Regions from separate parts of the Teredinibacter franksiae genome, predicted to be linked through region 1. Evidence: predicted binding sites of a transcription regulator. Region 1 holds the regulator's gene; the other holds the start of a gene.
What was found. Region 1 encodes sigma-54, which starts transcription at its own class of promoters, with help from an activator protein. Its sites were predicted from a motif close to TGGCACANNNNTTGCNNT; they were not measured.

Region 1 (3,640 bases):
CAATAAACTCGTCGGAAAGAGGGTGGCGACGCCGTGTTTCGGAAAAGCGTTTAAGCAGCATTTCACGCGAGCTATCGAGAAATACGATCTGGTACTGTTTGCGGTCGATAGGGGCGCTGGCAATAAGTTCGCCGAGCTTGCCGAGGTCGCTATAGATATTGCGTGCGTCAATGCCGATGGCAAAGCGCTGGCTATCGGCGTTGGGTGCGGCGGCTATTTGCTCGATAAGGGCCGGTAACAAGTTAACCGGTAGGTTGTCGATACAGGTGTAGCCTTCGTCTTCAAGCAGGTGTAGGGCCGACGTTTTACCGGATCCAGATCTTCCACTGATGATAAGCAGGCGCATAAAATTCTTCCGGGAAAGTTGTTCGCTGGGTAAGTGTAATACTGGTGCGCTCTTCGGAGCGCTTAGACCCGACGGGCTGAGCCATAGGCTTGGGCTCAGTTTTTAGTTTACACCAGAAGCGATACGAAACAATTCTTGATTGTTGTGACAGGCCCTCAGGCGCTTTGCGTAGCTTGGGTCTTGCAGGTTTTCGGCAAGGCTCGAGAGGGTTTGCAGGTGGGCGTCTTCAGCGTTCTCGGGCACCAGCATGGCAAATACTAGGTCCACGGGCTCACCGTCTACGGCGTCGAAGTCGATGGGCTGCTCGAGGGTAATACAGGCGCATAGGGTTTCACCCCCGGTGGCAAATCGGCAGTGGGGTATAGCAATACCCTGGCCGATACCGGTTGAACCCAAGCGTTCCCTTGAAACGAGGCTCTGAAAAAGCGCTGTCTCGTTGGTACCTTCAATGGCGTGGGCAAAAATGCCAGCGAGATTTTCTAGCAGGCGTTTTTTGCTGCTGTCGCTTGTGGCGGCTTTGCAGCGATCTTCGGAAAGGAGTGACGAAATCTGCATGGTGATTCGATTGCCGGTGATGTCCGTATTAATATTAGATGAGGTTTAAGTCTTTTGTGCAAAGCGATTGCTTTGTTGAGCAACTCATCGAATTGGCGCGCATTCTACCAATAATCCGTGATCTTCCAAGAGTTGGGAGCTGGGGAAATCAAAAAAAGAGTAAATAAAAATTTAATCACTTATTCAAGGTGTGGTAAATGGCTTTACACCAGCCGCTTTCGTTCGTTGGAAGGTGGTATGTGTAGCGATTCACGGTACTTGGCAATTGTGCGTCGGGCCACCTTGATTCCCTGCTCGCCCAGTAGCCCTGTGATTTTTGAGTCGCTTAGGGGTTTGCGTGCATTCTCTGCGGCCACCAATTTTTTAATGATGGCGCGAATGGCTGTAGATGAACACTCTCCGCCGGTATCGGTGGCAACATGACTTGAAAAGAAGTATTTCAGCTCGAAAATACCCTGGGGGGTGTGCATGTATTTTTGTGTGGTTACCCGAGAAATGGTGGATTCGTGCATTTCCACTATTTCGGCAACATCGTGCAGCACCATGGGCTTCATGGCTTCTGGGCCGTAGTCGAGAAAGCCCTGTTGTTTTTCGACAATGCAGGTGGAGACTTTTAGCAGGGTTTCGTTACGGCTTTGCAGGCTCTTTAAGAACCAGCGAGCTTCCTGTAGGTTGTCGCGCAGGAAAGTGTTGTCGGCACTGGAGTCCGCACGCTTTACCATCGATGCATAGCCGGAGTTAATGCGAAGCTTGGGGGCGATGTCGGGGTTAAGCTGCACAACCCAACGATTATTGACCTTGCTGACAAATACATCGGGTACTACATATTCGGTATCGTCGCTGCCAATGGATTCTCCGGGGCGTGGATTTAGCCCTTGGATGATACTAATGGCCGCTTGCAGTTCGGGCTCTTTGAGCCGAAGCTTGCGCATAAGTTGCTTAAAGTCGCGGCTTGCGAGCAGGTTCAGGTAGTCTTTTACCAGTGCGCGTGCATGGCTGATATCGGGGCCTTCAACGCCTAGCTGGTTCAGCTGGATAAGCAGGCACTCGCGGATATCTTGGCTGAGTACGCCCGGAGGATCGAACTGCTGCACGCGATGAAGTACGGCGAGAATCTCATCTTCTTCGAGTTCTTCATACTGTGTCATCAGGCTGGTGAACAGCTCTTCAAGCGGTTGCCCGAGAATACCGTTGGGCTGCACGGCATCGATGAGGGTTTCGGCAATTTCTCGGTCGAGGTCCGACATGGGGGTGAGGTTGAGTTGCCAGTGCAGGTGATCCTGCAAGGTTTCGGACGTGCCCCGGCGGGACTCAAAATCGTAATCTTCGCTGTCGGGTTTAGCTAGGCCGGAACCTGATGGCGTAGGTTCGTAAATGTCGTCCCAGCTGGTGTCTACCGCGAGGTCTGTTGGAATGCTGTCTTCATTCCAGTCACCGTCAGGCTTGTCGGCAAATTCCTCCGCGCTGCTGGTGTCATCGGCGCTCGCCGTGGTATTAGCTGCTTCGGTGTCCTGCGAGGTGTTTTGGTTGTCTGTTGCCGGCGGTGCTTGTTCGTTCGCGTCGTTTGTCGCTGGCGCCTCTTCTATATCGTCCGACGTTTCGAGCATTGGATTGGAGTCCAGCGCCTCTTGAATTTCGACTTGCAGGTCCAGCGTCGAAAGTTGCAGTAGGCGAATGGCCTGTTGCAACTGTGGTGTCATCGTAAGTTGTTGTCCCAGTTTTAGCTGGAGAGATTGCTTCATAGGATGAACTGCGAACGTGTAGTGAGTAAAGGGTTACAAGTCGTAGTTTAGTCTTCGTATTCGAGACGCGCAATGGTTTTTAAAAGCAAGGAATATGCCGGTTTGAAGACCATTTTAAGGGGGTTGTCAAGGAAATCTCGGGGATTATAGGGTGAAATGTTTACCTAGGTACACTTCTCGTACTTTCTGGTTGTTGAGTACTTCCGCTGCTGCACCTTCGGCAATAATGTGGCCCTCAGAAACGATATACGCCTTCTCACAGATATCCAGTGTTTCTCGTACATTATGATCGGTAATGAGTACGCCAATGCCGCGCCCTTTTAGGTGTTGAACAATTTGCTTAATGTCGCTGACAGAGATGGGGTCTACGCCGGCAAAAGGTTCGTCAAGCAGGATGAACTGTGGTTCTGTGGCTAGGGCTCTGGCGATTTCAACGCGCCTGCGTTCACCGCCAGAAAGCGCCATGCCCAGGCTGTCACGAATGTGTTGAATGTGGAATTCGTTAAGTAATTGCTCCATGGCGGCAATACGCTGTTTGCGGTTAAGCTCTGAACGGGTTTCTAGAATAGCCATAATGTTGTCGGCCACTGTCAGCTTGCGGAATACCGAGGCCTCTTGAGGTAGATAGCCAAGACCTTCTCGAGCGCGCTCGTGCATGGACATTTGGGTGACATCTTTATCGGCTATTGATATTGCACCTCTGTCAGCTTTTACGATGCCTGCAATCATGTAAAAGCAGGTGGTTTTTCCGGCGCCGTTCGGGCCCAAAAGGCCGACGATTTGACCATCTTCTACGGTGATGGATACGTCTATAACAACTTTTCGGCCTTTATAACTTTTCGCCAGATGCTGGGCGCTTAGGGTAGGCATGGTGCAGTTGGTTGTCCTTTGTTTTGTTTGTTTTGGGCTCTATTCTTCAGTTTCGTTTTCTGACGAGAGCGCTTTAGGCGGGATAATCATTTTTACTCGGCGATCGTCACCGGAGGCGGTGGCTTCT
Region 2 (3,640 bases), 2.7 Mb from region 1:
GAACCTCGGCACAATGATCTGCGAAGTTATGATTCATCGGCCAATCGTGAGGCGGAGTCATCATCAGCTAAATCCAGTTTTAAAGACGAGTTTCATAGGGAGGTAAAGCAAAATCGGCGCGAAGCTAGGGCCGATCAACGGGACCGGCAAAAAAGCACCGACAAGCCGTTAAAGTCGGATACCGTTGACCAAGCAAAATTTCAAGCGACATCGCCCCCTCCGTCAGTGGATGAAATACACGAGGATTACAAAGCTCCAGCAGTTGGCGGGCATGTGAAGAGGGATACCGTAAATGACGGTGTACAACCATCGCTGGAAGCCGGGCCAGCGTTAACGGATACGGTGATGGCAGAGGTTGACCCTTTGCGATTGCCTGGGTCGGTAGGAGATGACCTTGGTGTTACGGCTATTTTGGCGGGTGAAGTTTTAGCCGATGATCAGTCGCTACAACTCGAGGAAATAATTCCAGCCGTGGGTGTGGCCGCCGGTATGGAGTATGCGCCCTTAGAGCCGGTGGCCAGTTTGGGTAACGCGTTGTTGCGCGGTAGTAACCCATTATCTGTGGCTGGAAGCCAGCAGGTAGCCGACATCCCTTGGTTTATGCCCGCAGCAATTCAGGCTGGAGGCCTTGATAAAATTGGCCTGCGCCCACCGGGTTTTACTCAAGTGCTGGGAGTTCCTGATGCAGAGGTCAATGAGCTACAGCTTCGTACGGCGCTGACGGCTACCGATGTTTTCAGTAAAGCTGCACTTATAAGTGACGGACAATTGACGGATGGAGCTTCAGTGAAGGTCGACACCGAGGCAAAAACATCGTTAGTCACCTTAGACTCTCTGCTCGGAAGACCCTTAAAGTCAGAGTCCGCCCAACTTCAAGATTTAAAACCCGTTGTCGAAGCATTTGCAGACACCAAATTGTCACTGGAAGCGGCAAAGCCCACGGCAGCCGCTGGTTTTGGTCCGGCTGCTTTAACGGAATCGCAAAGCCTGACAAGCTCGCGTGTACAAATTCCCGTCAATATTACATTTGGCAAACCGCATTGGGCGGGCATGGTAGCCGAGCGCACGGCAATGATGGCCGCACAGAATATTCAAACCGCGGATCTTCAACTAGACCCACCTGAACTTGGGCCTCTTCAGGTGCGCGTGCACGTTCAGAATGACCAAGTCAGTGTGAGTTTTGTCTCGGCTCAGGGGAATGTTCGCGAAGCCTTAGATGCAACGGCTAACCGTTTGCGAGAGCTGTGTGATCAACAGGGTATGCACCTGGTTGATGTCGATGTCTCCGATCAAAAAGATCATGATCAGCAACACGCTGATATGGGTGGCCAGGCTCAATCTGCAGATGAAGAACCTGAAGAAAACCCTGAATCAACAGTCAATCAGGTGCACTTCACCGCCAGTACAGGCATTGACTATTACGCGTGATACGACCTGCTTCCTGTAGGCTTTCTATAGCTCCCTAGCCTAAATCACTATCGCTGAATACCGTTTAATTTTTTGTAGGGTGTGCTGCAGCCACCCTAGTTTCGGCCAGTGTTTCCCCCATGAGCTCATTTTCTCCTGTAATTTCCAGCTAATTCCTTTTTCAGCAACTACATTTATCCATAGGAGTGCGACAAGAGCTTGGCATATCTCTTGCTCACGTGGTTATAACCGGCTGAATAAGACGGAAGTTTGACATGGCAGAAGATGACGCAACGGAAAATGAAGATGACGAAGGCGCTGAGAAGCCGCCATCGGGCAGTAAAAAGAAGCTTATTTTACTGATTGTAATGGCCTTGGTGATTGCTGGAATCTCTGTAGGGGGCACCTTGGCGGCAATCAAAATTTTTAGCCCGCCTTCGGCGAACGTTGAGGCAGAAGGCGAGGACGCAGAGCCGATTCCCGCACGGCCATCGCCAGCCATTTACTACCCGTTAAAACCTGCCCTGGTGGTTAATTTTGATGTTAAAGGAAGGCAGCGTTACCTCCAGGCAGAACTCACCCTTATGATTCGGGAAAACGATGTGATATCAGCTATAGAGTTGCATATGCCTAAAATACGGAATGGACTCAATATGCTAATTGGCGGCCAGCTTTACGAAGAAATTCAAACGGCTGAGGGTAAGGAGTTACTACGCCAACAATGCCTGCAGGAATTACAAAAAATTATGCAGGAAGAAATTGGCAAGCCGGGTGTTGAGCAAGTGCTCTACACCAATTTTGTAATGCAGTAGGAGCCAGCGTGCAAGACTTACTCTCACAAGACGAAATTGATGCGTTACTACACGGCGTTGATGACGGTGATATTGATACCGATGGAGACCAGGATGTCGGTGGTATACGTGCCTACGATTTAACCAGTCAAGATCGTATTGTCCGTGGGCGAATGCCCACATTGGAAATGATAAACGAGCGGTTCGCGCGGTATACCCGCATTAGCATGTTCAACCTTTTGCGGCGCACGGCCGACGTATCGGTTGGCGGCATACAGATCCAAAAATTTGGTGAATATGTTCATACGCTCTATGTTCCAACCAGTTTGAATATGGTTAAGTTTCGTCCCTTGCGCGGAACGGCGTTGGTTATTCTTGATGCAAAACTGGTATTTAAACTGGTCGACAATTTTTTTGGTGGTGATGGCCGTCATGCCAAAATTGAAGGTCGAGAATTTACCCCGACAGAGTTGCGCGTAGTACAAATGGTACTAGAGCAGGTTTTTGTTGATTTGCGTGAAGCTTGGAAAGCGGTAAAAGTAATCGACTTCGAATATATTAATTCAGAAGTTAATCCCTCAATGGCCAATATTGTCAGCCCTAGTGAAGTTGTAGTGGTTAGTACCTTCCATGTTGAATTGGACGGTGGTGGCGGTGAACTGCATATCACCATGCCTTACTCCATGGTCGAACCTATACGCGAAGTACTCGACGCGGGATTACAATCCGATACCGATGAACGCGATGAACGTTGGGTGCGAGCCCTGCGACAGGATGTTATGCATGCCCGGGTAGACTTAGAGTGTGACGTTATTACCCGAGAGATTAGCCTGCGCGATATTGTCGATTTAAAAGAAGGCGATATTGTACCGATTACCATGCCGGAAATGCATATCGCTACGGCGAATGGCGTACCTGTTTTTGAAGCACTATTGGGGCAGAGTAACGAAAACCTTGCATTAAAAATATTGGGCCTGATCGACCGGCCGAAAACTCAACAACCTGAGGAAGGAGACGGTCATGAGTGAAGATGATGTAGACCAGGAGGGCATGGCTGATGAGTGGGCAGCGGCAATGGAGGAGCAGGATACGGTAGATGGTGCAGCAGAACCCGTAGAGTTGGATGAATTTGAGTCCGTCGCTTCGAGTCTCTCGCTACCGGCGGGTGCTCCAGACCTTGACGTTATTCTCGATATTCCTGTTAGCATTTCCATGGAAGTGGGGCGTACCTCCATTACCATTCGTAACTTACTGCAACTCAATCAAGGTTCGGTGATAGAGCTTGATCGATTGGCCGGTGAACCTCTAGACGTTTTGGTGAATGGCACTTTAATAGCGCACGGTGAAGTGGTCGTCGTTAACGAAAAATTTGGTATTCGTATGACGGATGTTATCAGTCCTTCCGAACGCATTAAAAAGCTTCGTTAGCAAGGGGTACAAAA

Region 2: the regulator sigma-54 is predicted to act here: its motif matches at 1,628-1,645, upstream of H5336_RS02875 (flagellar basal body-associated FliL family protein).

What each region holds. Positions count from the first base shown of each region.
Region 1 is NZ_JACJUV010000001.1:3,445,830-3,449,469, forward strand. It holds gene rapZ (RNase adapter RapZ) at 1-346, opposite strand, end outside; gene H5336_RS14695 (PTS sugar transporter subunit IIA) at 449-901, opposite strand; gene H5336_RS14700 (RNA polymerase factor sigma-54) at 1,105-2,643, opposite strand; gene lptB (LPS export ABC transporter ATP-binding protein) at 2,788-3,513, opposite strand; gene lptA (lipopolysaccharide transport periplasmic protein LptA) at 3,553-3,640, opposite strand, start outside.
Region 2 is NZ_JACJUV010000001.1:724,775-728,414, reverse strand. It holds gene H5336_RS02880 (flagellar hook-length control protein FliK) at 1-1,428, shown strand, start outside; gene H5336_RS02875 (flagellar basal body-associated FliL family protein) at 1,683-2,219, shown strand; gene fliM (flagellar motor switch protein FliM) at 2,228-3,226, shown strand; gene fliN (flagellar motor switch protein FliN) at 3,219-3,626, shown strand; gene fliO (flagellar biosynthetic protein FliO) at 3,640-3,640, shown strand, end outside.